DNA from 3 places in the Telluria sp. ZB4P34 genome. Region 2 is predicted to be linked to each of the others. Evidence: predicted binding sites of a transcription regulator. Region 2 holds the regulator's gene; each other region holds the start of a gene.
What was found. The regulator sigma-54, encoded in region 2, starts transcription at its own class of promoters, with help from an activator protein. The targets are predictions, from matches to a motif close to TGGCANGNAANCTGCTTT.
Positions count from the first base shown of each region.

Region 1: a site for sigma-54 is predicted at 4,405-4,422, ahead of glnA (type I glutamate--ammonia ligase). Genes of this name have one in related genera too.
Region 3: a site for sigma-54 is predicted at 9,854-9,871, ahead of AC56KL_RS15125 (PEP-CTERM sorting domain-containing protein). Genes of this name have one in related genera too.

Region 1 is NZ_JCASIF010000007.1:193,501-204,873, forward strand. Features, by position in the region: gene ntrC (nitrogen regulation protein NR(I)) at 1-1,076, opposite strand, end outside; gene glnL (nitrogen regulation protein NR(II)) at 1,147-2,229, opposite strand; gene AC56KL_RS14175 (DUF4124 domain-containing protein) at 2,226-2,759, opposite strand; gene glnA (type I glutamate--ammonia ligase) at 2,919-4,334, opposite strand; gene AC56KL_RS14185 (rhodanese-like domain-containing protein) at 4,637-5,095, shown strand; gene AC56KL_RS14190 (CocE/NonD family hydrolase) at 5,242-7,200, opposite strand; gene AC56KL_RS14195 (TAXI family TRAP transporter solute-binding subunit) at 7,274-8,623, opposite strand; gene AC56KL_RS14200 (transglycosylase domain-containing protein) at 8,680-11,373, opposite strand, start outside.
Region 2 is NZ_JCASIF010000032.1:884-8,878, reverse strand. Features, by position in the region: gene AC56KL_RS23105 (monovalent cation:proton antiporter family protein) at 1-1,977, opposite strand, end outside; gene AC56KL_RS23100 (KpsF/GutQ family sugar-phosphate isomerase) at 2,075-3,097, shown strand; gene AC56KL_RS23095 (KdsC family phosphatase) at 3,097-3,639, shown strand; gene lptC (LPS export ABC transporter periplasmic protein LptC) at 3,665-4,264, shown strand; gene lptA (lipopolysaccharide transport periplasmic protein LptA) at 4,294-4,860, shown strand; gene lptB (LPS export ABC transporter ATP-binding protein) at 4,857-5,639, shown strand; gene AC56KL_RS23075 (RNA polymerase factor sigma-54) at 5,639-7,102, shown strand; gene hpf (ribosome hibernation-promoting factor, HPF/YfiA family) at 7,161-7,514, shown strand; gene AC56KL_RS23065 (enoyl-CoA hydratase/isomerase family protein) at 7,664-7,995, shown strand, end outside.
Region 3 is NZ_JCASIF010000008.1:192,630-204,002, reverse strand. Features, by position in the region: gene AC56KL_RS15170 (DUF4214 domain-containing protein) at 1-63, shown strand, start outside; gene AC56KL_RS15165 (organic hydroperoxide resistance protein) at 267-695, shown strand; gene hemH (ferrochelatase) at 786-1,916, shown strand; gene grpE (nucleotide exchange factor GrpE) at 2,297-2,899, shown strand; gene dnaK (molecular chaperone DnaK) at 3,001-4,941, shown strand; gene dnaJ (molecular chaperone DnaJ) at 5,095-6,225, shown strand; gene can (carbonate dehydratase) at 6,431-7,126, shown strand; gene AC56KL_RS15135 (nucleotide pyrophosphohydrolase) at 7,104-7,472, shown strand; gene AC56KL_RS15130 (S41 family peptidase) at 7,625-9,253, shown strand; gene AC56KL_RS15125 (PEP-CTERM sorting domain-containing protein) at 9,261-9,797, opposite strand; gene AC56KL_RS15120 (gamma-glutamyl-gamma-aminobutyrate hydrolase family protein) at 10,265-11,047, shown strand; gene AC56KL_RS15115 (glutamine synthetase family protein) at 11,175-11,373, shown strand, end outside.

The sequences.
Region 1 (11,373 bases), on a different contig from region 2:
AGGTTTTCGAGCTGGCGCACGTTGCCCGGCAGTTCCAGGCCGGCCAGGAAACGCATCGCCGGTTCGGACAGGCGCTTCGGTTCGACGCCCAATTGGCGTGCACTCTGCACCAGGAAGTGGCGCGCCAGGATCGGAATGTCGTCGCTGCGCTCGCGCAGGGACGGCAGGCGCAGGCGAATCACGTTCAGGCGGTGATACAGGTCTTCGCGAAACAGGCCGTCGCGCACGCGCTGTTCCAGGTTCTGGTGGGTGGCGGCGATCACGCGCACATTGGCCTTGACCGGCTGGTGCCCGCCGACGCGGTAGAAGTGGCCGTCGGACAGCACGCGCAGAAGACGGGTCTGTAAATCAAATGGCATGTCCCCGATTTCATCAAGGAACAGGGTGCCGTTCTCGGCCTGCTCGAAGCGGCCGCGCCGCATGGCCTGGGCGCCGGTGAAGGCGCCGCGCTCGTGGCCGAACAGTTCCGATTCCAGCAGGTCCTTCGGGATCGCCGCCGTGTTCAGCGCGATGAAGGGCTGCTGGGCGCGCGGGCTGTGCTTGTGCAGGGCGCGCGCGACCAGCTCCTTGCCGGTGCCGCTCTCCCCCGTGATCAGGACCGTCACGTTGGATTGCGACAGGCGGCCGATGGCGCGGAACACTTCCTGCATGGCCGGGGCGTGGCCGAGGATCTCGGGCGTCTCGGCGGGCGCCGCTTCCACGCTGGCCTCGCGCAGGCTTTCTTCCAGGGCGCGCCGGATCAGTGCCACCGCCTTGTCGATGTCGAAGGGCTTGGCCAGGTAATCGAAGGCGCCGCCCTGGAACGAGGCGACCGCCGAGTCGAGGTCGGAGAAGGCGGTGATGATGATGACCGGCAGGCCGGGATGGCGCGCCTTGACGGCGCCGAGGAGCTCGATGCCGGATTCGCCCGGCATGCGGATGTCCGACACCAGCACCTGCGGTGTGTCGCTTTCGAAAGCGGCCAGGGCATCCTGCGCGTTGGCGAAGCTGCGGGTCTCCAGGCTTTCGCGCGCCAGGGCTTTTTCCAGCACCCAGCGGATCGATGCGTCGTCGTCGACAATCCAGATTGGTTTCATGTGTTCGTGCTTCCCGCAATAAGGCTGGTTCGGGAACTCGTCTTTTATCTTCCACCCCCGTGGTCCCCGCTTATGGCAGGGGCAGCAGGATGCGGAAATCCGTGAGTCCAGGCCGGCTTTCGCACTCGATCACACCCAGGTGCTGCTGCACGAAGGTCTGCGCCAGCGTCAATCCGAGGCCGCTGCCGCCTTCGCGCCCGGACACGAGCGGATAGAAGATGCGGTCGCGGATCTCGGGTGCGATGCCCGGTCCATTGTCGATGATATGCAAATCTAATGCCAGCCCATAACGGACCTTGGCCAGGGTGACTTGGCGCGCCACCCTGGTGCGCAGCACGATCTCGGCGTCGCCCGCCGCGATGCGCCCCTTGAGGGCCTGGGCGGCATTGTGGGCGATGTTCAGCACCACCTGGATCAGCTGCTCCATGTCGCCCCGAAACTCGGGAATCGAGGCATCGTAGTCGCGCCGGATCGTGAGCCCGGCGGGGAACTCGGCCAGGATCAGGCTGCGCACGCGCTCGCAGACTTCGTGGATGTTGACGTCGCCGACGATGTGGGGTTTGCGGTGCGGCGCCAGCAGGCGGTCGACCAGGGTCTGGAGGCGGTCGGCTTCCTTGATGATGACTTGCGTGTATTCGGTGAGGTCGGCCGGGTGCTGCGGCGGCAGTTCCAGCTCGAGCAGCTGGGCCGCGCCGCGGATGCCGCCAAGCGGGTTCTTGATCTCGTGCGCCAGGTTGCGGATCAGCTCCTTGTTGGCCTGGCTCTGGTCGAGGATGCGTTCCTCGCGGTCGAGCTTGAGCTGCTGGACGTTCTCGCGCAGCTCGATCAGGAGCTCGCCCTCCCCGAGCGCGCTGACGATGCTGTTGACGTGCAGCGGTTCGCGTCCGGTGCGCTGCAGGGTCAGGTCCTGGCGCAGGTCGGCGTACTGGTGGGCCAGCGCCTGGGCGCACAGGGCCGCGAGTTCCGCGCCGTTGGCAAACAGCTCGGGCAGCGGCGCGCGCTGCAGCGACTTGAGCGAGAGTTCGAGCAGGTTCTCGGCAGCCGGGTTCGCGTAGTGCACCTCGCCGTTCGGCCCCAGCAGCAGCACGCTCGACGCCAGCAGGTCGAGGCCGGCGAAACGCCCGTGGGCGGCAGGGGTCGCCGGCGCCGTCATCGGATGCTGGTGATCTCGCGCTGCAGCGCCTCGATGTTGCGCTCGGTGCGGCCGATCTCGTCGCGCATCGAGGCCACGCGCTCCTGGTACTTGGCGTAGTTGCGCTCGTTGCCCTGGCGTTCCGGTTCGCCGTTGTTGAAGTCGCGGCGCAGCTCCTGCAGCTTCTTCTGCTCGATGCGCAGTTCGTCGTTGAGGATCTCGCGGCGGTCGTCGTCGCGCGCGCGCTGCTGGGCCGTGTCGACGCGCGGGAAGCTGGCCGGGCTGGCGACCGGGGCCGGGCCGTTCCCAGGCCGCACGGCAGGCGTACCCACGGCCGGGACCGGCGCCGAGGCGCGCGGCGGCGGAGGCGGCGCGTAACCCGGCAGGTCGAGGGACTTGCAGCCCTTGCGGCCCGTATCGGTGAATTCGACGCGGCCCTGGTCGTCCACGCACTTGTAGACGGCGCCCTGTGCCTGCGCCCCGTTCTGGAGCAGCAGCATGGCCGCGCAGCCTGCAGCAAGGTGGCGGAGATAGCTAATTGTCGTACGCATCAGGAATCGATCTGCACAATAAACGTGCACGTATTGTAGAACGGGCCGAGTGTACAGCAAGGATGAAAAAAGGCGGGGAAAGCCCTCGCTTTCCCCGCCTTTGTTACAGACCCTTACGCAGGTTGATGCATGTGCGCAACGGTTCTGTTGACCATTCGATTACGACGAGTAGTACATGTCGAACTCGGCCGGGTGCGGGGTCATGCGCAGTCGCTGCACTTCCTGCATCTTCAGCTCGATGTAGGCGTCGATCATGCTGTCGCTGAACACGCCGCCGCGGGTCAGGAACTCGCGGTCCTTGTCCAGGGCCTCGAGTGCTTCCTCGAGCGAGGCGCACACGGTCGGGATCAGCTTGTCTTCTTCCGGCGGCAGGTGGTACAGGTCTTTGGTGGCGGCTTCGCCCGGATGGATCTTGTTCTGGATGCCGTCCAAGCCGGCCATCATCAGGGCGGCGAAGCACAGGTAGACGTTGGCCAGCGGATCCGGGAAGCGGGTCTCGATGCGGCGGCCCTTCGGATTGGCCACGTGCGGGATGCGGATCGAGGCCGAGCGGTTGCGGGCCGAGTAGGCCAGCTTGACCGGCGCTTCGTAGCCCGGCACCAGGCGCTTGTACGAGTTGGTGCCCGGGTTGGTGATCGCGTTCAGGGCGCGGGCGTGCTTGATGATGCCGCCGATGTAGAACAACGCGGTGTCCGACAGGCCGGCATAGCCGTCGCCGGCGAACAGGTTCTTGCCGTCCTTCCAGATCGACTGGTGCACGTGCATGCCCGAGCCGTTGTCGCCGTTCATCGGCTTCGGCATGAAGGTCGCGGTCTTGCCGTAGCTGTGGGCGACGTTCCAGATCACGTACTTCATGTTCTGGGTCCAGTCGGCGCGCTCGACCAGGGTCGAGAACTTGGTGCCGATTTCGTTCTGGCCGGCGCCGGCCACTTCGTGGTGGTGCACTTCGACCGGGATCCCCATCGATTCGAGGATCAGGCACATTTCCGAGCGCATGTCCTGGAAGCTGTCGACCGGCGGGACCGGGAAGTAGCCGCCCTTGACGGTCGGACGGTGGCCGCTGTTGCCGCCTTCGATTTCCCTGTCGGTCGACCACGAGGCTTCATCCGAGTCGATCTTCACGAAGCAGCCCGACATGTCGATCTTCCAGCGGATCGAGTCGAAGATGAAGAATTCCGGTTCCGGGCCGAAGAAGGCGGTGTCGCCGATGCCCGAGGACTTCAGGTAGGCTTCGGCGCGCTTGGCGATCGAGCGCGGGTCGCGGTCGTAGCCCTTGCCGTCCGACGGTTCGATCACGTCGCACTGCATGAACAGGGTGGTCTCTTCCATGAAGGGATCGAGGTTGGCGGTGGCCGGGTCGGGCAGCAGCAGCATGTCGGAAGCTTCGATGCCCTTCCAGCCGGCGATCGACGAACCGTCGAAGGCGTGGCCCGACTCGAACTTGTCTTCGTCGAAGTGCGAGACAGGAACGGTCACGTGCTGCTCTTTGCCGCGGGTATCCGCGAAGCGTAAATCAACGAACTTCACTTCGTTGTCTTTAATCAATTGCATTACGTCTGCAGCCGTCTTTGCCATTCGTATCTCTCCTGAGTGAAAAGGGGGTGCCGCGCCGGGAAGACCACAGCGCAGCAACTTGCTTTACTTCAAAGCATGAACCGTGCCAACCTGCGGTTATGAGTAAATGCACAATGCTTCCTTGGAAAGCACTGGATTTTGGTCCTACAATCGACCTTCACCATGCGCGTGCACTGTCGCACAGTCGCACCGACTTGGTGCAAGCCGATGCGCAATGCACCATCGCAGCGCAGGATACACCGAACCAAGTTGGTGCAACGCTCTCTTTTGCCTTTAATCGCTTGCCTGGACTGAAAAACGCCATGACCACCATCGAATCGATCCTTGCCGCCGCGCGCCAGCGCGCCTCCGGACAGCCCTATGCCGGCGCCGTCACGCCCGACGAAGCGTATGCGCTCCTGCGGAGCGATCCGCGCGTGAAGCTGGTCGACGTGCGCACCAATGCCGAGCGCGACTGGGTCGGGCGGGTCGCCTTGCCCGAGGCCCAGCATGTGGCAGTCCAATGGGCCACCTACCCTGGCGGCGTGCCTAACCCGGAATTCGGCGACCAGCTCGAGGAAGTGGCGCGCAAGGACGAGGTGCTGCTGTTCCTGTGCCGCTCGGGCGTGCGCTCGCGCCACAGCGCACGCGTGGCCACGGAACGGGGGTTTGCCGAGTCCTACGACATCCTGGAAGGTTTCGAGGGCGACCGCGATGCCGAGGGGCACCGCAAGACCATTGGCGGCTGGTGCAAGGCGGGACTGCCCTGGATCGGCGCCTGAAGCGCCGCTGAATGCTTGCAACGTAGGGTGGTCGGCTCGGCCGACCGCGCGTTCAGCTAGCGAAAGCATCATCGCGCAGGCCGTTATATGTGATTTGAACGCGCGGTCGGGAAAACAGTCCACTGGACTGTTTTCCCCCGACCACCCTACGGCATTACCATCAGTTGCAGGCCCGAGGCCGCGCCCGGCGCGCGGTACACGCGCTGGGTCGCCTTGATAAAGTCTTCAGGCTTCGCTTTCGGGATGTGGGTGAAGGTCTGCGGATTCAGGTCGACCAGCGGGAACCACGAGCTCTGCACCTGCACCATGATGCGGTGGCCGCGGCGGAAGGTGTGGTTCACGTCGCCGATGTCGAAGCTGACCGCTTCCTGCTTGCCCGGGGTGAGCGGCTCCGGCTTTTCAAAACTGTTCCTGAACTTGGCACGCAGCGGATTGCCGCGCACCAGCTGCTGGAAGCCGCCCAGGTTCACGCTGGGCGGGCCCACGTCGTTGCCCTTGCGCTCGGCTGCCGGTGTCGGATACTCGTTCGGGTACACGTCGATCAGCTTGACCACCCAGTCGGCGTCCGTCCCGGTGGTCGACACGAACAGCTTCGGCACGACCGAACCGACGACCGTCACGTCTTCTTCCAGCACCTCGCTCTGGTACACCAGCACGTCCGGACGGGTGGCCGCGAAGCGCTGGTCCGACACCATGTATTCGCGCGGCACGCCGGTGGCCGGGTAGCCGATGAAGGGCACCGGTTTGCGAGGATCGGCCACGTACTCGTCGTAGCCGGCGCCTGCATGTTTGCCACCTTCGGCTGGCTGCTGCCAGCCGAGGCTGCCGTTCGGACCGAAGTACAGCGTGCGCGCCTTTGCCGGGGCCGGCGGCCAGGCCGCATAGCTGCGCCACACGTTGGTGCCGGTCTCGAAGGCCGTCACGCTTGGGAGCGCGCGCGCCGGCTTCACGCCTTTCAGGTGCTGTTCGAAGAAGGGGAACTGGATCTCGCGGCGGTAGTACTCGCTGGTCTTCGCATCGAAGCTCACATGGCCGAGGCGGGCGCCGTCGCCGCGCGCCCAGCCGCCGTGCACCCACGGCCCCATCACCAGCGCGTTCGGGGTGGACGGGTTGTATTTGCCGACCGCCTTGTAGATCGCGAAGGGGCCGGCCGGATCTTCGGCGTCGAACCAGCCGCCTACCGTGAGCACCGCCGCCTTCACGTTCTTCATGTGCGGGGTGATCGCGCGCGAGCGCCAGAACTCGTCGTAGGTGTCGTGCACGATGGTCGGCTCGAGCAGCGCGCGCTGCTCCGCGCTCATGGTGGCGAGGATGTTCGGCAGGGTCAGGCGCTTGAGGAAGAAATCATAGGCATCCGCCTCGCCGTACTCGAAGCGGGAACGCTCCTTGTTGCCGGGCGTCGGATTCTTCTGCGGCAGGAAGGACGCGTAAAAATCGAAGTTCGCCGACAGCATGAAGGCGCCGCCATGGTAAGAGTCGTCGCCCATGTACAGGTCGGCGATCGGCGCCTGGGGCGAGGCCGCCTTGATCGCCGGGTGTGAGTCGATGATGCTGGCCGCCGTGTAGAAGCCCGGGTAGCTGATGCCCCAGATGCCGACCCGGCCGTTGTTGTTGGGCACGTGCTTGAGCAGCCACTCGACGGTGTCGTACATATCCTCGCTCTCCTGCCCCTCGCCCTTCTCGCGCTTGGCCTTGGCGTGCGGGGTCATCTCCTGCCACGCCCCTTCCGACATGTAGCGGCCGCGCACGTCCTGGGTCACGAAGATGTAGCCGGCATCTTCCAGCTCACGCGAGGGGCCGAGCGATTCGGGATACCAGTCCACGCCGTAGCGTTGCTGGCCCTGCGCGTGCACGCCGGCGCTGTACGGGGTGCGCTGCACCAGGAAGGGATAGGGCCTGGCGCCGTCCTTGGGCACGTACACCGTCGTGAACAGCTTCACGCCGTCGCGCATCGGGATGCGGTATTCGTACTTGGTGTAGGCCTCGCGCGGGCTGCGCTTCTGGGCAGGTGCATCGGCCTGGGCTGCGAGGCTGCTGGCCGTGACGCCTGCGCTGCAGGCCAGCATCATGCCCAGCGCGATGGCGGAAAAAGGACGACGGATCATGGTTGTTCCCGGAAAGACGGACAAAGACCGCCAGTGTAATCCGTTTCCAACTGGAATTACTATTCCTGCACGATCATGTCGTGCGCGGCACCGCCATGCCGTTGCGGTCGATGGTCCCGCGCACCCGTTCGCGCACGAAGTTGATGTGGCTGCGCAGGCGGTACAGCTCCTCCGCATACGCGAGCGGAATCGAGATGTGGTTGACGCTCTCCTCGATGTCGTCGAGGCGGTGCAGGAGGCCCTCGCGTGCAGCCTCGCGGTCGTCCAGCGGGATCGCTTCGAGTTCCTGTTCCACCTTGCGCAGCTCGCCGTACCAGCGGTACACGCGCGAGCGCACGCGCCACACGTAGATCGGCGGGACGATCCGCGACAGCGGGATCAGGAGCGCCGCCAGCGCCACCGCCACCACCCACAGGCGCTCGAACAGGTTGGCCAGCCAGAAGCGCATGTAGCGCTGCATGAAGGGCGGCCCGTCGCGGTAGTAGCGCGCAGCGGCATCGGCCACCGGGATCTCGGTGTACTTCGGCGAGGGGAACTGGCCCTGCTGCTGGAACCATCCCGCCTTGCCGTGGATCTCGCCGGCCGACCTCACCAGCAGGCCCACCAGGGCCGGATGCAGGTCTTCCCGCGCCACCAGCGTGGCGGTGGGCGCGATCAGGTGGTAGTCCTGGGCCGGGATGTCGCGCCCGAGGTCGACGATTCCGCGCGGCAGCACGACGTGGGTGAGAAACGGCAGGCGCCGTGTATAGGCGTCGGCCTGGGCAAAGTTGAAGAGTTTGATACCGGGCGTCTGCAGCAGCATCTGGATCAGCGGCGCTTCCGGTGCGGAGCTGAACACCAGGCCATCGATGCTCCCGGCCAGCAGCGCCATCGTCGCCGGCGTGTTCTCCAGGGCGCCGACCTGCAGCTCGCTTGGGTCGATGCCGTTCGCGTCCAGCACCTGGCGAAACAGGCGCGGCACGCCAGTGCCTTCGGGCCCGAGGTTGATGCGCTTGCCGCGCAGGTCGGTGAGCTGCGCCACCCCGGCCGACTCGCGCAGGAACAGCCAGACCGGTTCGGTAAACAGGCTGCCCAGCGACACCAGGCCGGCGCGGACAGCCTGCCCGTCCTCGGTCGAGCCGCTCTGCACGAAGGCAGCATCCACCTTGCCTTCGATAAGGCGTTCCAGGTTCTCATGGGAGCCCAGGGAAGGCTGCAGGCTCAGCTTGATCTCGTCGCGCGCCAGGCGGGCCGCGTACTGGCGGCCGAATTCCTCGTAGGCGCTATTGAACTGGCCGGTGGCCATGCTGAGCTGGCGCGGCGGCGCAGGATCGACCCAGATATAGGCCAGCACCGCCACCGCGATCGCCGCCAGCAGCGTCGGCCCGCTCGCCACCAGCAGGTCGCGCAGGGACACGATGCTGAACTGGCGCACCCGGGTCACGGCGCGCAGGATGCTGCCACCCCGGGCAGCGCCGGCGCCGGACGCGCCATCCGGTTTTACCGGACGCACTGGCGCTGGGCGGCCACGCTGCCCGGAGGCGGTTCGATCATCGGCATCAGGCTCGGCGCCAGGTTGGTCAGCAACTGCACCGGCAGCGCGCTGGTGAAGTCGTAGTTGCCCGACTGCGGCCCTGCCACGTACGCGGTCATGCTGCCGAAGTAGCGCTCGCCGATGTTGAAGACGAAGGTGGCCGAGCGGTTCACGTAGCGCGATTCGATCACCCGCCCGCCGCGCGCATACACTTCGAAGCGCTGGTCGCCGGTACCGGTCTTGCCGCCCACGGCGATCACGCTGGCGTCAGCCTGCGTGAACGCGGTCTTGACGCGCTTGGCCGTGCCGTCGGTCACCACGCCCTGGATGGCGTCGGCCACAACACGAGCAACTTCGGGCGAGAGGACCTGCTCCTTGCCGCCGCCCTTGCTGCGCTTGACCAGGGTCTCGTAAGGCGTGGCCTTGGCGAAGTGCAGCGAGTCGATGCGCTCGACCGGCTTGCGCACCCCGCCGTTGACGATGATGCCCATCAGCTCGGCCAGCGCGGCCGGACGGTCGGCCGAGGCGCCCAGCGTGGTCGCGTAGGACGGCACCAGCGAGTCGAACGGGTAGCCCATCTTCTTCCATTGCGCATGGATCTTGAGGAAGGCTTCCACTTCGAGCAGGCCGGCGATGCGGTTGTCCTGCGCGTGCTTGCGGTGGGTCTTGAACAGCCACGAATACACTTCCTGGCGCTCCTTGACGCTGGCATTGGTCACCTCGGTCCAGCCGGCCTTCGGATGGGTCCGCAGGTAGCCCGCCAGCCACAGCTCGAGCGGGTGCACCGAAGCCACGTAGCCGCGGTCGGCCAGCGACATATTGCGCGGGTCGTACATCTCGTACATCTTCGGGATGCGCTCCGGGTCCATGTCGCTCCCGGCCGGCAGCGACTTCGTGATGAAGTCGCCGAACTGCGCCAGCGTGGCGCCCGGGAACACGGTACGGTGCGCGGCGGCCAGCTTGGACGCGAACGGACGCACGCCGGAGAACAGCAGCGCCTCGATCTCGGCCGGGGTCTTGCCCTTGTACTTGTTCCAGAACTTGGCCATGAACACCTTGCCTTCGTTGTCGGCGAAGCGGGCCAGGTACATCTGGCGGCGCGGGTCGTCGGCATCGGCCAGCAGCTGGGCCGAGGAGCCCGGCAGCTGGAACATGTAGTAGCGCACCACGTCGCGCATCATGCGCACGAACACCAGGTTGGTCGACTGGCGCAGGGCCTCGGTGACCGTCATGATCTTGCTGTTGTCCAGCTTGCTGAAGTTGCCGAAGGTGTGCAGGCCGCCGCCGGTGAAGAAGGATTCGCCGGGGTTAGCCGAATACTTGCGTTCCATGGCTGCGTCCAGCATCGGCTTGAGGCCGCGGTCGGCGCCCTTCGGCAGCGTGCGGAAGTATTCCAGCGCCCATTGCGACATGCGGTCCTTCGCATCGACTTCCACCCCCATCAGGCCGATCTCGTCCATCGGCTCGAAGCGCTTGTGCAGCTGGTCGACGATGTCGAGGTAGGTCACCAGGGTGCGCAGCTTGGCGGTGGAGCCCAGGTCGAGCTTGGCGCCTTCGTTGATGTCGAGCGGCTGGTCGTAGTTGTCGGTCTGGACCCGCAGGTAGTTCACGTGCTCGCCGCGTTCATACAGGGTAAAGCTGTACACCACCTGGGACGGGTCGCCATTGCCGAGCAGGCCCTTGCCGGTCAGGCCGGCGGCTTTCGCGACCTCGGCGTCGGACAGCTGGCGCAGCGTGTCGGTCACGGCTTTCTGCACCCCGGCGTCGAGGGTCGAGACCACCGACAGGTCGAGGCGGTCGAGGTTGTACAGGCGGTTGTCGCCCACCAGGTAGCCGAGGTGGTTGCGCACGGCGTTGGCGGCCTTGCGCGAGACGAAGGCATCGGCGCCCGGCGGAGCCACGCCCGAGCCCTGGGCCGGATGCAGCGTCAGCTTCAGCGCGGCATCGCGCAGCTGCGGCGTGATCACGCCGGCCTGGGCCAGCACGCGCAGGTGGCTGTTGGTGAGCGTTTCCAGGTCTTGTTCGCCATCGCCCAGGTAATACGCGGGACGGCGCTGCGCGATCATCAGGGACAGCGCTTCCTTGTAGGCCATCACGGCGTCCGGGGTGTTCATCGGCCCCTTCAGCATGCGGCTGGTGCGGTCGAAGTCACGGCCGTACCAGACCCACAGGCCGTCGCCGATGCCGTTGACTTCGCCGTAGCCCGGCTTGGCCGACAGCGGCACGGTATTCAGGTAATCGAGCACGATCTGGCGGCGCGCCCCGGTGGTGTCTTCGCCATCCTGGTAGGCGCGCAGCGTGGCGGAGGCCATCTGGATCAACTTGTCGCCCAACGAACCGGTACGCCCTTCCGGCGAATGGCGGTATTTCTCGATCTGGGTCGCCAGGGTACTGCCGCCGGCCACGCGGCCTTCGCCGCCCAGGCCGATGCTGCTCAGGGTCTTGTCGAACACCGCCTTCGAGAAGCGGTCCCACTCGACGGCCGGGTTGCGGTGCGGATAGGCCGGGTCGAGCAACTCGCGGTTCTCGATGAACAGCAGGCTTTGCACCAGCAATGGCGGCGCATCGTCGAACTTGTGATAGAAGCGCTCGGGGAAACGGGAGGCGAACAGGGGCTGGGCGCGGCAGTCCAGGATCTCGAGGCCGACCTTGGTCTTCTC
Region 2 (7,995 bases):
CAGCAGTCGGCTTTCGGCGCTGCCGACCGCTTCTCCCTCTCCCCGCAGCACCAGCACGTCTCCCGCCAGCAGGATCGTCTCCGGGTCGAAGTCCAGGCTTTGCCCGTTGCGCCGCAGCGTCGTCACTTCGGCCCCGGTTTCCTCCAGCGCCAGCTCCGCGATCCGCTTGCCGATCCCGGCGGCGCCGCTGTGCAGGGTCACCGAGTGCAGGCGCACATACGTGTGCTCCAGGTCGTCCGACACGTCGCTCGCGCCGTGGAAGTAGCCGCGCAGCGAGGCGTAGCGTTCGTCGCGCGCCAGCTGCACGCGGTGCACCACGCGGCGCAGCGGCACGCCCATCGTCACCAGCGCGTGCGAGGCCAGCATGAGCGAGCTCTCCAGCGCTTCCGGCACCACCTCGGTGGCGCCGGCGCGCTTCAGCAGGTCGAGGTCGCTGTCGTCGTGGCTGCGCACGATCACGGCCAGGTTCGGCGCCAGCTCGTGCACCAGGTGCAGCACCTTCAGCGCCAGGCGCGTGTCGGCGAAGGTGATCACCAGGGCGCTGGCGCGGTGGATGCCGGCCGCGATCAGGCTCTCGCGGCGCGCCGCGTCGCCGTAGGACACGGTGGCGCCGGCCGCCTGCGCTTCCTGCACCCGTTCCGGGTCCAGGTCGAGCGCGTACCAGGGCAGTTTCTCCTCGCTGAGCAGGGTCGCCAGGCTTTGGCCGCTGCGCCCGAAGCCGGCGATGATCACGTGCTTCTGGGTCTTCATGGTGCGGCTGGCGATCTGCGTGAGCTGCAGCGACTGCATCATCCACTCGTTCGACGCCAGCTTCATCACGACCCGGTCCATGTTCTCGATCATGAAGGGCGCGAGCAACATCGACAGCACCATCGAGGCCAGCACCAGCTGCAGCAGGAAGGGGTCGACCAGCTTCGAACCCATGGCCAGGTTCAGCAGCACGAAGCCGAACTCGCCTGCCTGGGCCAGCGCCAGGCCGGTGCGCATCGCCACGCCATCGCTGGAGCCGAAGGCTTTCGCCAGGGCCGCGATGATCGCGAACTTGAGCATCACCGGGAAGATCACCAGCGCCAGCACCATCCACCAGTGCTCCAGCACCAGCTGCAGGTTGAGCAGCATGCCCACCGTGATGAAGAACAGGCCGAGCAGCACGTCGCGGAAGGGCTTGATGTCTTCTTCCACCTGGTGCTTGTACTGGGTTTCCGAGATCAGCATGCCGGCCACGAAAGCGCCCAGCGCCAGCGACAGGCCGGCCTGCTCGGTGATCCAGGCCAGGCCCAGCGTCACCAGGAGCAGGTTCAGCATGAACAGTTCCTGCGAGCGGCGCTTGGCGACCACGGTGAACCACTTGCGCATCAAGGACTGGCCGAACTTCAGGAGCAGGGCCAGCACGAAAGCCGCCTTGAGCGCGGCCCAGCCGAGCGTGACCACCAGCTCTTCGGCCGGCCGGGCCAGCGACGGAATCAAGATCAGCAGCGGCACCACGGCCAGGTCCTGGAACAGCAGGATGCCGATGATGCGGCGCCCGTGTTCGCTTTCCAGCTCGAGGCGCTCGGTGAGCATCTTGACGACGATGGCGGTGGAGGACATCGCCAGCGCCCCGCCCAGGGCAAAGGCGGCCTGCCAGCTCACGTGCAGGCTGGGCGACCACCAGGAAATGAACAGCCCGAAAGCCATTGCCGCCACAATCGTCAGGACGACTTGCGCCAGCCCCAGGCCGAACACGATGCGCCGCATCGATTTGAGCTGGGCCAGGGAGAATTCGAGCCCGATGGAAAACATCAGGAAGACGATGCCGAATTCCGCCAGCGTATGGGTGGCGGGACTGTCGTCGGCAAGCGCCAGCGCATGGGGGCCGATCAATACGCCGACGGCCAGATAGCCGAGCATCGGCGGCAAGTGAAGCATCCGGAAGGCGACCACGCCGAGCACGGCGGAGCCCAGCAGGAGCAGGGTCAGTTCAAGTCCGGAATGCATCGTCCCCAGTGTGTGTTGTTGTCGTTCTTATACGATTTGTCGCTCTTTGTTACGACTGGCAAGTTTTTTGCTTACCCAATTCGTTTATACTGCCGACATGAGTGTAACCCATGAAAAAATAATGCTGAAAAGTTTCGACGAGGGCCAGGCCAGGCGCGTGCTCGAGCTGGGCCGCGAGACCCTGGCCATCGAAGCCGACGCGATTCAAGCCCTCCATGCCAGGCTGGGCGACGACGACAATTTCGTGCGCGCCGTGGCGCTGCTGTATGGCTGCACCGGGCGCGTGGTGGTCTCGGGCATGGGCAAGTCCGGCCACATCGCCCGCAAGATCGCCGCCACCCTGGCCTCCACCGGCACCCCGGCCATGTTCGTGCACCCGGGCGAAGCCGCGCACGGCGACCTCGGCATGGTGACGACGCACGACGTCTTCATCGCCATTTCGAATTCGGGCGAATCGTCCGAATTGCTGGAAATCCTGCCCGCCATCAAGCGCATGGGCACCCCAGTCATGTCGATGACCGGCAAGCCGCAGTCGCGCCTGGCCAGGCTGTCCGAGATCCACCTCGACATCTCGGTGGCCAAGGAAGCCTGTACCCTGAACCTGGCCCCGACCACCAGCACCACCGTCACGCTCGCGATGGGCGACGCGCTGGCCGTGGCGCTGCTCGACGCGCGCGGTTTTCGCGAGGAAGACTTTGCCATGTCGCACCCGGGCGGCGCCCTCGGCCGGCGCCTGCTGACCCACGTGCGCGACGTCATGCGCAGCGGCGAGGCGGTACCCGCAGTGGGCCTGGACACGCCGCTCACGCGCGCGCTGCTCGAGATCAGCCAGAAGGGCATGGGCATGACCGCCGTGGTCGACGACGAACGCCGCCCGGTCGGCGTGTTCACCGACGGCGACCTGCGCCGCCTGATCGAGCGCGTGCAGGACTTCTCCAACATCAGCATCCGCGACGTGATGCACGCGAACCCGCGCCGCATCCACCCGGAACAGCTGGCGGTCGATGCTGTCGCCGTCATGGAAGAATTCCGCATCAACCAGATGCTGGTCGTCGATGCGGACGACCGCCTGGTGGGCGCGCTGCACATCCACGACCTGACCCGCGCCAAGGTGATTTGATGAGTGTCCTGATCACTGGGCTCGAACACATGCAGCGCGCAGCGCGCGTGAAAGTAATGATCTTCGACGTCGACGGCATCCTCACCGACGGCAGCCTCACCTACGGCCCGGACGGCGAAGTCACCAAGACCTTCAACGTGCTGGACGGCCTCGGCATCCAGCTGCTGAACAAGACCGGCGTGAAGACCGCCATCATCAGCGCGCGCCAGTCGCCGATCGTGGTCAAGCGCGCCGCCGATCTCGGCATCCCGCACGTCTACCAGGGCATCCACGACAAGCGCATCGGCTTCGCGGAGCTGCTCGCCGCCACCGGCGTGGGAGCGGACGAATGCGGCTACATCGGCGACGACGTGATCGACCTGCCGCTGCTCACCCGCGTGGGCTTCGCCGTCACCGTGCCTTCGGGCCACCCGGAAGTGCAGTACCGCGCGCACTACGTCACCAGGAATGCGGGCGGACGCGGCGCCGTCCGCGAAGTCTGCGACCTGGTGATGCGCGCGCAGGGCACCTACGAAGCGGCGCTGGCGCCGTATTTCGCCTGAGCGCCCACACGAAACACACAGGCATATGGTCAACTACAAGCGCACCGCCCACCGCTGGAAGCTGCTGGCGATCATGATGATCGCGACCTTCTGCGCCTTCGGCAGCTTCTGGCTGCTGCAGGTGATTGAACGCGAGGATGGCGATGCCCGCCTCGGCGGCTCCATGACCGAACCGGACTACATCGTCGAGAACTTCTCCTTCGTGCGCATGACGGAAGAGGGCAAGCCGAGCTACGTGGTGTCGGGCAAGCGCCTGGCGCACACGCCGGAGGGCGACGTGTCCCAGGTCGAGCAGCCGGTGATGCAGAGCATGACGCCGGGCCGTCCGCGCATGACCATCGTCGCCAGGAGCGCCCGGGTCTTCCACGAGGAGCACCGCGTCGAACTGCTCGGCAACGTCGACATCCAGCGTCCGGCCACGCCCACCACCGAGGCGCTGCGCGTGCAGACCCAGGCCCTCACCGTGCTGCCCGACGAAGAGATCCTCAAGACCGAGCGGCCGATCCAGATGCAGCTGGGCGCCGCCACCGTGACCGGCACCGGCATGGTCGCCAACAACGCGACCCAGAAGCTGCACCTCGCCAGCCGCGGCCAGATCGTCTATCCGCCACGACAGCGCCAGTAAGGGCGCCGCGTCAACCCAGGACAAGCAACATGAAAAAACTCATCGCAGCCGCCTGCCTCACCCTGGCCGCCTTCGGCGCCTCGGCGGAGCGCGCCGATTCGCTCAAGCAGGCCGTGATCAACTTCGATACGCTCGACGTGGACGAAGTCACCCAGACCCGCATCGCCACCGGCAACGTCGTCGTCACCCGCGGCACGTTGGTGCTCAAGGCCGACCGCGCCCTGGTGAAGGAATCGCCGGAAGGCTATATGACGGTGACCCTCACCGCCAGCAACGGCAAGCTGGCGACCTTCCGCCAGAAGCGCGACGGCGGCCCCGACCTGTGGGTGGAGGGCCAGGCCCAGAAAATCGAATACGACGAGCGCGCCGAGCTGGTCAAGCTGTTCACCAATGCCGAAGTGCGCGAACTGGAGAACGGCCGCATGACCAACGAGATCAAGGGGCCATTCGTCTCCTACGACAACCGCCGCGAAGTGGCGCAGGTGCGCAACGACGCCAGCGGCACCAGCAAGGTGGGCGGCGGGCGCGGCACCCTGATCATCGCGCCGCGCAGGCCTTCAACTGCGACGGCGCCAGCCGAGGGCGCAAAGCAATGACGGCATCGATGACGGCGGCGCAGGCCACGGCGCGCGAAGGCTGCAGCACCCTGCTGGTCAAGGGCCTGCAGAAGAGCTACGGCAAGCGCCTGGTGGTGCGCGACGTCTCGTTGCAGGTCGAGTGCGGCGAAGTGGTCGGCCTGCTCGGCCCCAATGGCGCCGGCAAGACCACCTCGTTCTACATGATCGTGGGCCTGGTGCCGTCCGATGCCGGCACCATCGACATCAACGGCACCGACATCTCCAGCCTGCCGATCCACCGGCGCGCGGTGCTGGGCCTGTCCTACTTGCCGCAGGAAGCCTCGGTGTTCCGGAAGCTGACGGTGGAGGAGAACATCCGCGCGGTGCTGGAACTGCAGCGGGTGGACGGCAAGCCGCTGGGCAAGGACCAGATCAACGAGCGCCTCGACACCCTGCTGGCCGAACTGCAGATCGAGAAGCTGCGCGAGAACCCGGCGCTGTCGCTGTCGGGCGGCGAGCGGCGCCGGGTGGAGATCGCGCGCGCGCTGGCGACCAACCCGCGCTTCGTCCTGCTGGACGAACCCTTCGCGGGCGTGGACCCGATCGCGGTGATCGAGATCCAGCGCATCGTGCGCTTCCTGAAGGAGCGCAACATCGGCGTCCTGATCACCGACCACAACGTGCGCGAGACGCTCGGCATCTGCGACCGCGCCTACATCATCAACCAGGGCGCGGTGCTGGCCTCGGGCCGCCCCGACGACATCATCGCCGACGAATCCGTCCGGCGCGTCTACCTCGGCGAACACTTCAGGATGTAATGAAACAATCCCTGCAGCTCCGCACCTCGCAGCATCTCGCGCTCACGCCGCAACTGCAGCAGTCGATCCGCCTGCTGCAGCTGTCCACGCTCGAACTGCAGGCCGAGATCGAGCAGATCCTGCATGACAACCCGCTGCTCGAACGGCTCGACGATCCGCTCGACCGCTCGGTGCGCCTGCTGGCCGACGGCGCGATCAACAACGCGCCCGCCAATGGCGAAGCGCCGCAGCCGGGCCAGCAGGAGGAGCAGGCCAAGCCCGAGGCCGAAGGCCACGAGGAGGGCCTTGAGGCCGAACGCGGCGAGTCCGAAGGGGACTGGGGCAGCGAGGGCGGCGGACGCGGCGACGGCGACGAGGACGGCCGTCCGCAGCTGGAAGCCGACTCCATCACGCTGCGCGAGCACCTGGCGGAGCAGATCCGCCTGAGCGCCTGCAGCGCGCGCGACCGCGCACTGGCCGAACTCGTGATCGATGCGCTCGACGACAACGGCTACCTGGACGAGCCGCTGGACGAGATCCATGCGCGCCTGCCGCAGGAACTCGAGATCGGGATGGACGAGCTGCGCTGCGCGCTGGCGCTGGTGCAGAGCCTGGACCCGGTCGGCGTCGGTGCGCGCAGCGCGGCCGAATGCCTGGCGCTGCAGATCCGCCGCATGCCGGGCGTGCCCCTGGTGACGCGGCGCCTCGCCCTGAAGATCGTCGAGGGTTACCTGACCTGGTTCGCGCAGCGCGAATACACCAAGCTCAAAAAGGCGCTCGACTGCGACGACGAGGACCTGCGCGAAGTGCAGGCCGTGGTCCGCCAGTGCAATCCGCATCCCGGCGCGGCTTTTGGCGCGGGCGTGTCGGATTTCGTGGTGCCGGACGTGATCGTGCGCCGCTCCAAGAACGGCTGGCAGGTAGCACTGAACCCGGAAGTGATGCCGAAGCTGCGCGTGAACTCCCTGTACGCCAACCTGCTCAAGGGCGGAAAGAGCGAAAGCCAGATGGGCGCGCAGCTGCAGGAAGCGAAGTGGCTGATCAAGAACATGCGCCAGCGTTTCGATACGATCCTGCGTGTCGCCGAGGCAATCGTCGAGCGTCAGCGCAACTTTTTCAGCCACGGCGCCGTCGCCATGCGCCCTCTTGTTTTACGCGAGATAGCTGATACACTAGGCCTACACGAGAGCACGATTTCTCGTGTCACAACGCAGAAATACATGCTGACCCCGCACGGCATGTTCGAGCTGAAGTACTTCTTCGGAAGCCATGTCGCCACCGAAGCGGGGGGAGAAGCCTCCTCGACGGCGATCCGCGCTCTCATAGCGCAATTGACAGGAGCAGAAGACCCTAGGAATCCTCTATCCGACAGCAAGATCGCGGAGATGCTCGGGGAACAAGGTATGGTCATTGCGCGCCGGACGGTTGCCAAGTACCGCGAAGCGCTCAAGATTCCGCCCGTCAGCCTCCGCAAATCCCTGTAAAGCTACTGCCCACTCTCACCTTGTGGCGCGGGCAGGGCACCTTCCCAAAGGAGTGTGTATGAACCTCACCATCAGCGGCCACCATCTCGAAGTCACCCCCGCCATCCGTGAATACGTTCAGAATAAGCTCGAGCGCATCACCCGCCATTTCGACCATGTGATCGACACCCACGTGTTCCTCGCCATCGATAACCTCACTGAAAAAGAGAAACGGCAGAAAGCCGAAATCAATTTGCAGGTATCCGGCAAGATTTTGCATGTCGCCAGTGCGGCGCAAGACCTCTATGCGGCGATCGACACGCTCATGGACCGGCTGGACAGGCAGGTTCTAAAACACAAATCCATGCTGCAAGACCATAACCACGTGGCGCACAAGCGCCTTCCGGACATCGGAGAAGCTGAAGCCGCGTAACGCAGTTCCTGCGAACGGGCTGTAGCACAACAGCAAGGGCGTCTGAGGGGGCGCCCTTTTTGCGTTTGTAAGGCCTGTTATTTTTCTCCGCTTCCGGATTTGTACAAATGTTCTGTAGAATGCATGTCTTTTCGATCACAGACATTGCCATGACCGAATACGTCCTGACCCGCGTCGCCAACCGCACCGGCGTCATTACGCTCGACCGGCCGAAAGCCCTGAACTCCCTCTCGCTCGACATGGTGCGCGACCTGACTGCCATCCTGCTGCAATGGAAAGAGGATGCCGGGGTCGATGCTGTAGTCATCACGAGCACCAGCGAGAAGGCCCTGTGCGCGGGCGGCGATATCCGCTTCTTCCACGAGATGGGCCAGGTGGGCCCGACTGGCGGCAGCGCGCTGCTGGAAGACTTCTTTACCGAAGAATACGCGCTCAACCACCTGATCCACTTTTATCCGAAGCCCTATATTGCCGTGATGGA
Region 3 (11,373 bases), on a different contig from region 2:
AACAAGGCGAATCTGCAGCCGGCGGTCGCCAACGGCATCGAATACAAGCCGAACGGGGGCTGAAGCGGCGCGCACATGCTGGGCGGACCGGGATTACGGAGATGACCCGCAGGCACGCGCGGGAGCTGCCGGCGTCCCGGGGGAGGGGTGATCCGGTTCATCAGGCCGGATCACCCCAAGCGTCATCCTCCTTTCACTATTCTGTGGCAAAGTGATAAACCCTCCGCCTCGCGGAGCCGTCCCAACCACCACAGGAGGAAGTTCGAATGAGCATCGACAACGTGCTGTACCGCGCCCAGGCCACCTCGCAAGGCGGCCGTGAAGGCAGCTCGAAAAGTTCCGACAACGTGCTTGACCTGAAGCTGAGCACCCCGAAAGAACTCGGCGGCGGCGGTGGGTCCGGCACCAATCCGGAGCAGCTGTTCGCGGCCGGCTATTCGGCCTGCTTCCTGGGCGCCCTGAAATTCGTGGCGGGCCAGCAGAAGGTGGCCTTGCCGCAGGACCTGAGCGTCAAGGGCGACGTCGGCATCGGCCAGATCCCGACCGGCTTCGGCATCGAAGTCGACCTTACCATCACCGCCCCTGGCATGGACCCGGCCCAGCTCCAGGAACTGGTCGACAAGGCCCATATCGTCTGCCCGTACTCGAACGCCACCCGCAACAACATCGACGTGCGCCTGCACACGGCAACTTGATACGGTAATTGAACCGTTGTTGTTCGCTGTACACACGTCAGGCCCCGGGACGCCACTTATAATACGGCGTCCCTTCAAGCACCTTCACTCATGTCCTTCAGAAAAGAGCCACCTTTCATCCACGGTAGCGTGCCCTCGGCCGCCATCGTCCTGGTCAACCTCGGCACCCCGGATGAACCGACCCGCAAGGCCGTCCGCCGCTACCTGAAGCAGTTCCTTTCCGACGGGCGCGTGGTCGAGATCCCGGCGCGGATCTGGTGGTTCATCCTGCACCTGTTCATCCTGCCGTTCCGCTCGGGGAAGTCGGCTGCCAAGTACCGGACGATCTGGACCAGGGAAGGCTCGCCGCTCAAGGTGCACACGCAGAAGCAGGCGGCGCTGCTCGAAAAAGCGCTGGGCGAGCGCGGCCATGAAGGCGTGAAGGTGGAGATGGCGATGCGCTACGGCTCGCCTTCGCTGCCCGAGGTGCTCGACCGCCTGCAGGAACAACACTGCCAGCGCATCGTCGTGTTGCCGGCGTATCCGCAATATTCCGGCACCACCACCGCGTCGGTGTGGGACGCCGTCTATGCCCATTACGCCCGGGTGCGCAACATTCCCGAGCTGCGCCTGGTGCGCCACTACCACGACCATGAAGCGTATATCGAGGCGCTGCGGGTGCAGGTGGAGGCCTACTGGGAAACGCACGGCCGCGGCCAGAAGCTGGTGATGAGTTTCCACGGCACGCCCAAGCGCACCCTGATGCTGGGCGACCCGTATTTCTGCGAATGCCAGAAGACCGCGCGCCTGCTGGCAGTGAGCCTGGGCATGGGCGCCGACGAATACATCGTCACCTTCCAGTCGCGCTTCGGCAAGGCCGAGTGGCTGCAGCCGTACACGGCCCCCACCGTGCAGGACCTGGCGCGCCAGGGAATCGAACGGATCGACGTGATCTGCCCCGGCTTTACCAGCGACTGCCTGGAAACCCTGGAAGAGATCAACATGGAAGTGCGGCACGACTTCGAGCTAGCTGGCGGCAAGGAATACCACTACATCCCCTGCCTGAACGAGGCGCCGGCCTGGATCACCGGGCTGGCCGAGATCGCCGAGCAGCACCTGATCGGCTGGCCGACCATCCTTACGCCGGCCCAGCGCGCGGCCCAGCGCCGCGACGTGCAGGTCGGCGCCCAGCATGCGGCCCTGTTGGGCGCCCAGGCGAATGTTGCCGACCTGTTAAAATAAACGGTTGACGTGGCCGGGCGAGCCGGCCGGCTCGGGTCGTCCTACACGTGCCAGGGTGTCGCGCCGATTCCGACATAGCACAGCCATGCCAGCACCACGAGGGTGTACAGGACAACGGCGCCGCTGATCAAGGGAAGTCTCATGATGTCTCATTCCTGAAAGTGCAGTCATTCCTGCAAGCTTGTCAGGAAGCGTAAAACTTTTCTTTGAGAAATGATTCAGGTAAACCGTAAATCTTGTAACTAAAGATGTCTATTTTTTCACGCGCTGAACTGGAAATGCCCCTTGAAAATGTAGGACATCGCCCCATGTAGGGCCCTGTGTGTCAGTCAGGACACGATACCAACTCAGCCAAGTCCTTGATTCTAGGAGTTTTTTCGATGCAAGACCAAGAAAACCAAGAGGTGACCCAGCAGGGCGCTGCTGCGTCGCAGCTCGATCCCGCGGCTGCCGCTGCGAACGAGGCTGCACAAGCCGGCGCCGGCCAGGCAGGCGTGCCGCCGGCCGCCGAGATGTCGGCGCAGTCGGACCTGGAAGCCCAGTTGAGCGCTACCGAAGCCAGGCTGGCCGAAACCCACGACGCCTTCATGCGCGCGAAAGCCGACGCGGAAAACATCCGCCGCCGCGCCCAGGAAGACGTGACCAAGGCCCATAAATTCGCCATCGAAAGCTTCGCCGAGGCCATGGTGCCGGTGCGCGACAGCCTGGAAATGGCGCTGAAGGTCGAGACGCAAACCGTCGAAGCCATCCGCGAAGGCGTCGAAATGACGCTCAAGCAGCTGACCGCCGCGTTCGAGAAGAACCGCCTGGTCGAAGTGATGCCGCAGCCGGGCGACAAGCTCGATCCGAACAAGCACCAGGCTGTCGCCGTGGTGCCGTCGGAGCAGGAGGCCAATACCGTGGTCACCGTGCTGCAAAAGGGCTACATGATCGCCGACCGCCTGCTGCGTCCGGCCATCGTGACGGCAGCAGCGCCGAAGTAAACAGCACTGGACGCTGCGTCTGTTAAAGCTCTCTTGAAAGCACGCAGTACTTCCCAATATTGAATTAATCCGAAACTACAGCATTTAAAAGGAAAACAACTATGGGCAAGATCATCGGTATCGACCTGGGAACCACCAACTCCTGCGTCGCGATCATGGAGAATGGCCAGCCGAAGGTCATCGAGAACGCGGAAGGTGCGCGCACCACGCCGTCGATCATCGCTTACCAGGAAGACGGCGAGATCCTCGTCGGCGCCCCGGCCAAGCGCCAGGCCGTGACCAATCCGAAGAACACCCTGTTCGCCGTGAAGCGCCTGATCGGCCGTAAATTCGCCGAGAAAGAAGTGCAGAAGGACATCTCGCTGATGCCGTACCAGATCCTCGGCGCCGATAACGGCGACGCCTGGGTCGGCGTGCGCGACAAGAAGCTGGCGCCGCCGCAGATCTCGGCGGAAGTGCTGCGCAAGATGAAGAAGACCGCCGAAGACTACCTCGGCGAAGAAGTGACCGAAGCCGTCATCACCGTGCCGGCCTACTTCAACGACTCGCAGCGCCAGGCGACCAAGGACGCCGGCCGCATCGCGGGCCTGGACGTCAAGCGCATCATCAACGAGCCGACCGCGGCCGCGCTGGCATTCGGCCTGGACAAGACCGACAAGGGCGACCGCAAGATCGCCGTGTACGACCTCGGCGGCGGCACCTTCGACGTGTCGATCATCGAGATCGCCGACGTCGATGGCGAGAAGCAGTTCGAAGTGCTGTCGACCAACGGCGACACCTTCCTGGGCGGCGAAGACTTCGACCAGCGCATCATCGACTACATCATCGACGAGTTCAAGAAGATCAACGGCCTCGACCTGTCGAAGGACGCGATCGCCCTGCAGCGCATCAAGGCCTCGGCCGAGCGCGCCAAGATCGAACTGTCGTCCTCGCAGCAGACCGAGATCAACGAGCCCTACATCGCCATGGCGAACGGCGCACCGGTCCACCTGAACCTGAAGATGACCCGCGCCAAGCTGGAATCGCTGGTCGAGGAACTGATCAACAAGACCATCGAGCCGTGCCGCACCGCGATCAAGGATGCCGGCGTGAAGGTCTCTGACATCGACGACATCATCCTGGTCGGCGGCATGACCCGTATGCCGAAGGTCCTGGAAAAGGTGAAGGAGTTCTTCGGCAAGGAGCCACGCCGCGACGTCAACCCTGACGAAGCCGTTGCTGTCGGCGCCGCCATCCAGGGCTCGGTCCTGTCGGGCGAGCGCAAGGACCTGCTGCTGCTGGACGTGACCCCGCTGTCGCTGGGTATCGAAACCCTGGGCGGCGTGATGACCAAGATGATCCACAAGAACACCACGATCCCGACCAAGTTCTCGCAGGTGTTCTCGACCGCCGACGACAACCAGCCGGCCGTGACCATCAAGGTGTACCAGGGCGAGCGCGAGATCGCAGCGGGCAACAAGGGCCTGGGCGAGTTCAACCTCGAGGGCATCCCGCCGGCAGCGCGCGGCACCCCGCAGATCGAAGTGACCTTCGACATCGACGCCAACGGCATCCTGCACGTGGGCGCCAAGGACAAGGCCACCGGCAAGGAAAACAAGATCACCATCAAGGCCAACTCCGGCCTGTCGGAAGAAGAAATCCAGAAGATGGTGAAGGACGCCGAGCTGAACGCGGAAGAAGACAAGAAGGTCAAGGAACTGGCCGAAGCCCGCAACGGGGGCGACGCGCTGGTGCACTCGACCAAGAAGTCCCTGGCCGAATATGGCGACAAGCTGGAAGCCGGCGAGAAGGAAGCGATCGAAGCGGCGATCACCGACCTGGAAGGCGCGATCAAGAGCGGCGACAAGGCCGACATCGACGCCAAGACCGCGGCCCTGTCGAGCGCATCGCAGAAGCTGGGCGAGAAGATGTACGCCGACATGCAGGCGCAGCAGGCTGGCGCGGCCGGTGGCCAGCAGGCCGGCGGCCAGGGTGGCGGTGAGCAGGCGCAGCAGGACGACGTCGTGGACGCGGACTTCAAGGAAGTGAAAGACGCGAAGTAATCCCCACTGGGGACGGACGAGCTGGGTTACACTCGTCCGTTTCCCAGTGCGGGACACGCCGAGCCGCTGCGACCGTTTGGTTTCCCGGCTCGGTTTTTTTGCCGCCTTTTCTGCATAACCCGTTTTACAAGTACAACAAGCAAGGTGCCGCCAATGGCAAAGCGTGATTTTTACGAGATCCTCGGGGTCGCCAAGAACGCGTCGGAAGACGACATCAAGAAGGCTTATCGCAAGCTGGCGATGAAGTACCACCCTGACCGCAATCCCGACAACAAGGAAGCGGAAGAGAAGTTCAAGGAGGTCAAGGAAGCCTACGAGATGCTGACCAATCCGGAGAAACGCGAGGCCTATGACCGCTACGGTCATGCCGGCGTGGATCCGAACATGGGCGGCGGCGGCGGCTTCGGCGGGGGCGCAGGCGGATTCGGCGACGCCTTCGGCGACATCTTCGGCGATATCTTCGGCGGCGGCCGCGGCCGCGGCGGCGGCGGGCCCCAGGTGTACCGCGGCGCCGACCTGCGCTACAACCTCGAGATCACCCTGGAGCAGGCGGCGCACGGCTACGAGACGACCATCCGCGTGCCGAGCTGGGACAAGTGCGACACCTGCCACGGCAGCGGCGCCAAGCCGGGCACCCAACCGGTCACCTGCACCACCTGCTCGGGCCACGGCCAGGTGCGCATGCAGCAGGGCTTCTTCAGCATCCAGCAGACCTGCCCGAAGTGCCACGGCAGCGGCAAGATCGTCCCGGAACCCTGCGCGGCCTGCGGCGGCGCCGGACGCATCAAGCGCAACAAGACGCTGGAAGTGAAGATCCCGGCCGGCATCGACAACGGCATGCGCATCCGCTCGACCGGCAACGGCGAGCCTGGCACGAACGGGGGACCGGCGGGCGACCTGTACGTGGAGATCCACATCAAGCCGCACCAGGTGTTCCAGCGCGAAGGCGACGACCTGCATTGCGAAATGCCGATCTCGTTCGCCAAGGCGGCCCTGGGCGGCGAGATCGAGGTGCCGACCCTCACCGGCAAGGTGTCGTTCACGGTGCCCGAAGGCACCCAGACCGGCAAGACCTTCCGCCTCAAGGGCAAGGGCATCAAGGGCGTGCGCTCGGGCTATACGGGCGACCTGTTCTGCCACGTGGTCGTCGAGACCCCGGTCAAGCTGACCGACAAGCAGAAGGACCTGCTGCGCGAGTTCGAACGCTCGACCAATGAAGGCGGGGCCAAGCATAGCCCGCAGAGCAAGGGCTGGATGGACAAGGTCAAGGACTTCTTCGAATAAGAAGCCGGATCGAGAGAAAACCGCTGACGGCGCAAGCCCTCGGCGGTTTTTTTGTAGGGTGGGCGGGTTCCCCGCCCACGCGGTGATAGTCGAGATATGAATAGCCGCGTGGGCTGCATCGCCGTGATTTGAACGCGTGGGCGGAAGACCCGCCCACCCTACGGTATACTCTTGCCTATTCAGCACGCATCAACAGGGAGAACAATTGGAAAACAAGACGACGGGCGTGACCGCCGAAGACCTCTTCGCACGCAACCGCAAATGGGCCGCCTCGATGGTGGCCGAAGACCCGAACTTCTTCAAGGCGCTGTCGGAACAGCAGGCGCCCGAATACCTGTGGATCGGCTGCTCGGACAGCCGCGTGCCGGCCAACGAGCTGCTGGGCATGGCGCCGGGCGAACTGTTCGTGCACCGGAACATCGCCAACGTGATCGCCCACTCCGACCTGAACGCCCTGAGCGTGCTGCAGTTCGCGGTCGACGTGCTGAAGGTGAAGCACATCATCCTGTGCGGCCACTACGGCTGCTCGGGCGTGGGCGCGGCGCTGACCGGCGCGCGCGTGGGCCTGGCCGACAACTGGCTCGGCCACGTGCGCGACGTGCGCGACAAGCACGGCAAGTACCTCGGCAACGTGGCCGGCCGCGCGGCGGTCAACCGCCTGGTCGAGCTGAACGTGGCCGAGCAGGTGATCAACGTGGCCCAGACCACCATCGTGCGCGACGCCTGGGAACGCGGCCAGCCGCTGACCATCCACAGCTGGGTGTACGGCGTGCACGACGGCCTGCTGCGCGACCTCGGCATCACCGTCAGCAGCTTCGAGGAGATCGGGCCGAAGCTCGAGCGCGTGCTGCAGGGCTACATGGACGGGGACCAGATTCGTGACGAGCGGCGCGGACAGTGACCTGGCCCGCCTGCGCGCCATCGTCCGCAGCTTCGTGGACGAGCGCGACTGGGACCAGTTCCACACCCCGAAGAACCTCGCTTCGGCCCTGAGCGTCGAGGCGGCCGAGCTGCTCGAGCACTTCCAGTGGCTCCAGCACGGCCGCGCCGAGGAACTGGGCGCCGACAAGCTGGAACAGGTGCGCCACGAGATGGCGGACGTGCTGGTGTACCTGGTGCGCCTGGCCGACAAGCTCGACGTCGACCTGTTCGCGGCGGTGCAGGAAAAGATGGTGCTCAACCGGGCCAAGTATCCGGCGGAGCAGGTGCGAGGGGACGCGCGCAAGTATCACGAATACAAGAAATAGCCGCCGGCCACATGGCGTCCCGCCGGCGCAGGCCATGAATTCACCGCTCATCGCGCAGGCTGCTCCGCAATTCGTGCAGCCTGTCGCATCCCCCTCCCGCAGCGGATTCCTCCCTTTGTAGAATCGCCCCATCGAACACAAAGGGAGTATCCATGGTACGCCGCATCATCGCGGCCGCAGTCTTCGCGGCCTTGTCCGGAGCCGCCTTCGCGCAGAACGCTGACCTGCTGGCGCAGCAGGGCCAGCAGGCCTATGAGGCGGGGCAGTATGCCCGCGCCGCCACGCTCTACCTGGAAGCGGCGCAGCAGAACCTGAACGGCGGCCTGCTGTACAACGCCGCCTGTTCGCAGACCCTGTCCGGCGACGTGCAAGGCGCGCTGGCCACGCTGCAGAAGGCCCTCGAGGCCGGTTACACCAATGCCCGCCATGCCGCGGGCGACACCGACCTGAACGCCCTGCATGCCGATCCGCGCTGGCAGCCGCTGCTCGCGGCGATGCGCGACAAGGAAGCGCGCGAGGCACGCCTGTTCGATTCGCCCGTGCTCGCCACGCCCTACCGCGAGAACATCGGCGTGGACGAGAAGATCGCCGGCCTGTCGAAGTTCTGGTCCGAGGTGAAGTACAACTTCGTTTACGTCGAGAAGCTCAAGGAACTCGACTGGGACAAGCTGTATCTGGAATACCTGCCCAAGGTGCGCGCCACCGCCTCCACCGCCGAGTATTACCAGGTGCTGATGGAGTTGTGCGCGAAGCTGCAGGACGGGCACACCAATGTCTACCCGGGGCCGGAGCTGCGCAATGCCATGACGCGTCCGCTATTCACGACCCACCTGGTCGAGGGCAGGGTGCTGGTGCGCGAAGTGTTCGACCCGGCCCTGACGGCGGGCGGGGTCGTCCCCGGCGCCGAGATCCTCGAAGTCGATGGCGAGCCTGTCGCCGCCTATGCGCAGCGCGAGATCGCGCCCTACGTGAGCGCCTCCACGCCGCAGGACATGGCGCGCCGCGTGTATGGCTACCAGTTCCTGGTGGGGCCGGGCGCCAAAACACCGCGCGTCACTTTCCGCACCGCCAATGGCAAGCCCTTCGTTTTGCCGGTGAAGCGCGTCGATGGTGAATCGTTTGGCAAGGCGGCGGGCGGCAGGCCGCCGTTCGAATTACGCAAGCTGCCGGGGAACGTGGCCTATGTGGCGCTGAACGGTTTTGGGGACAGCAAGGCGGCCGATGCCTTCCTGGCGGCCTTCGACCAGATCGCGGCGAGTTCGGCGCTCATCATCGACGTGCGCAACAACGGCGGCGGCAATTCGCACGAGGGCTACCGGGTGCTGGCCACGCTCACCGACAAGCCTTTCGCCACCAGCAAGTGGCAGACGCGCCAATACCTGCCGTCCTACCGCGCCTGGAAACGCCCGATGCCGAACTTCGAAGGCAAGGCCGAGACCTGGCAGCCGGATGGCAAGCGCCGCTTCAGCGGGCCGGTGGCGGTGCTGACTTCCGGCGGCACCTATTCGGCGGCGGAAGACTTCGCGCTGGCCTACGAAGGCCTGGGGCGCGGCCCGCTCGTGGGCGAGGCCACCGGCGGCAGCACCGGGCAGCCGTTGTTCATCAGCCTGCCGGGCGGCGGAATGGCGCGCATCTGCACCAAGGCCGATACTTATCCGGACGGGCGCGCCTGGGTCGGCCATGGCATCCAGCCGACCGTCAAGGCGGCGCCGACGGTGGCCGACCTGCGCCGCGGCCGCGATACCGTGCTGGAAGCGGCGCTGGCGCAACTGCGCAAGTAGGTGCAGCTCAGGGGCGGCGGCGGCGCGCGGCGCTCAGGCCCAGCAGGCCGGCGCCCAGGACCAGCAGCGTGGCCGGCTCCGGCACGTCGGCCGGGCGGGTGATGTCGGCGGTCAGCACCGAGCGGGCGAACATGACGTCCTGCGGGATGCAGGCGCCGAAGATGCGCGTACAGCCGACGCTGATCGACACCGACAGCATGCCGTCGGCCAGCAGCGCGGGATCCAGGCCGAAACGGTACTCCTGGCCCCTGAACGAGACATTGCGTACGGTATGCTGCGCGCCGTCGAAGCGCAGGGTGAGCGTCTCCGGCAGGATGTTCAGCGGATCGGTCAGGTCGTACAGGTAGATTGCCAGCGAGGCGCTGTCGACGCTTGCACCGGGCAGGCCCTGGGAACGCAGGTCGTGAGTATAGCTCAGCGGCGTCAGGGTCGTGACCCAGATATCGGCTGGATCATGGGTATCGGTGATGATGTCTGCAGAAGCGCTGCTGCAGGCGCCGAAGACGAGTGCTGCTGCGGCGAGGATGCGTTTCAGTCCGTGCACGTTGTGTCTCCCTGAGGTGATTGGGCCGGCATTCGCTGCCGCTGTTAATCATTCATTAAGCAAAAGGCGTGCCTGCTCAGGGAATTGCTGAAATTTCAATGACTTGGCCGTGAGTGTATTGACACGCCTGCATCTTTGTTAAATTTTCCGACAGGGCAGTATGGGAGGAATAGCTGAGGTGCGGCGCAAGGCGTGAAATCTTATTTCACTAAAATTATTACTGTGAAATATTATTTCATTAACAGGGTATGGCTTACCGTGTTGGCATGTTTCACGAGTTGCCGTTAAGCTTTTGCTATGGATTTCGAGCGCCCGGCCGCAAGGGGCGCTCTCCTGGCAGATCAGCAGAAGCAAGCATGTTCCACCGCGCCCATTGATTTAGCGCAGTTGATCTGAATCATAGACCTTCGCGCCCGGACCGGAAGCCCGTATCATGGTTTCGTGCGCTTCACGACAAGGTAGAGACCATGCGCCCCATCGTCATCGTCCCCGCATGCACGCGTGATTTCGGCGAACATCCGTATCACGCGGCCCAGCACAAGTACGTCGACGCCGTCTTCCTCGGCGCCGACTGCGCCCCCATGATCCTGCCCTCGCTCGGCGCGTCGATGGACCTGGAAACCGTGCTGGCCCTGTGCGACGGCATCATGCTGACCGGCTCGGCCTCGAACGTCCACCCCAGCTACTATTCCGAAGAAGTGCTCGACCCGTCGCTGCCCCAGGACCCGGCGCGCGACCAGACCACGCTGCCCCTGATCCGCGAGGCGGTCAGGCGCGGCATTCCGATCATCGCGATCTGCCGCGGCTTCCAGGAGATGAACGTGGCCATGGGGGGCAGCCTGCACCAGGCGGTGCAGGCCGTGGCCGGCAAGTTCGACCACCGCGAGAATCCCGAGCTCGGCATGGACGAGCAGTACGGCGACGCCCACAACGTCACGCTCACGCCGGGCGGCTGCCTCGAACGCATGCTGGGGGCGCCGGAAATCCCGGTAAACTCGCTGCACGGCCAGGGCGTCAACGAACTCGCGCCCGGCCTGACGGTCGAAGCGGTCGCAGAGGATGGGCTGGTCGAAGCCTTCTCGGTCTCCACGGCGCCCGGCTTCACGCTGGCGGTGCAGTGGCATCCCGAATGGCGCATCCAGCACAACCCGTATTCCATGAAGATGTTCGGCGCCTTCGGCGACGCGTGCCGCGACTACCAGGCCCGGAAACAGTCACGGTTGCAGGCCGCAGCACGGAGCAGCGCATGAACGGTTTGATCCCCGAAGCGGCCTTTTACCGGGCAACCAGCGCCGTCCCCTAGCTTCCCTGCCTGATGCGTACAGCGCAGCGGCCCTGTGGCCGTATGCACCGATCCAGACAGACAGAGAGGCAATCATGGCAATCCGCGACAATTTTTCTTACACCGACATGGAGGAGTGGCTCAACGCGAAACGGGTCACCGAAATCGAATGCCTGGTCCCCGACCTGACCGGCGTCGCCCGTGGCAAGATCCTGCCGCGCACCAAGTTCACCAATGACCGCGGCATGCGCATCCCCGAAGTGGTGCTGGGCATGACCGTTACCGGCAACACCC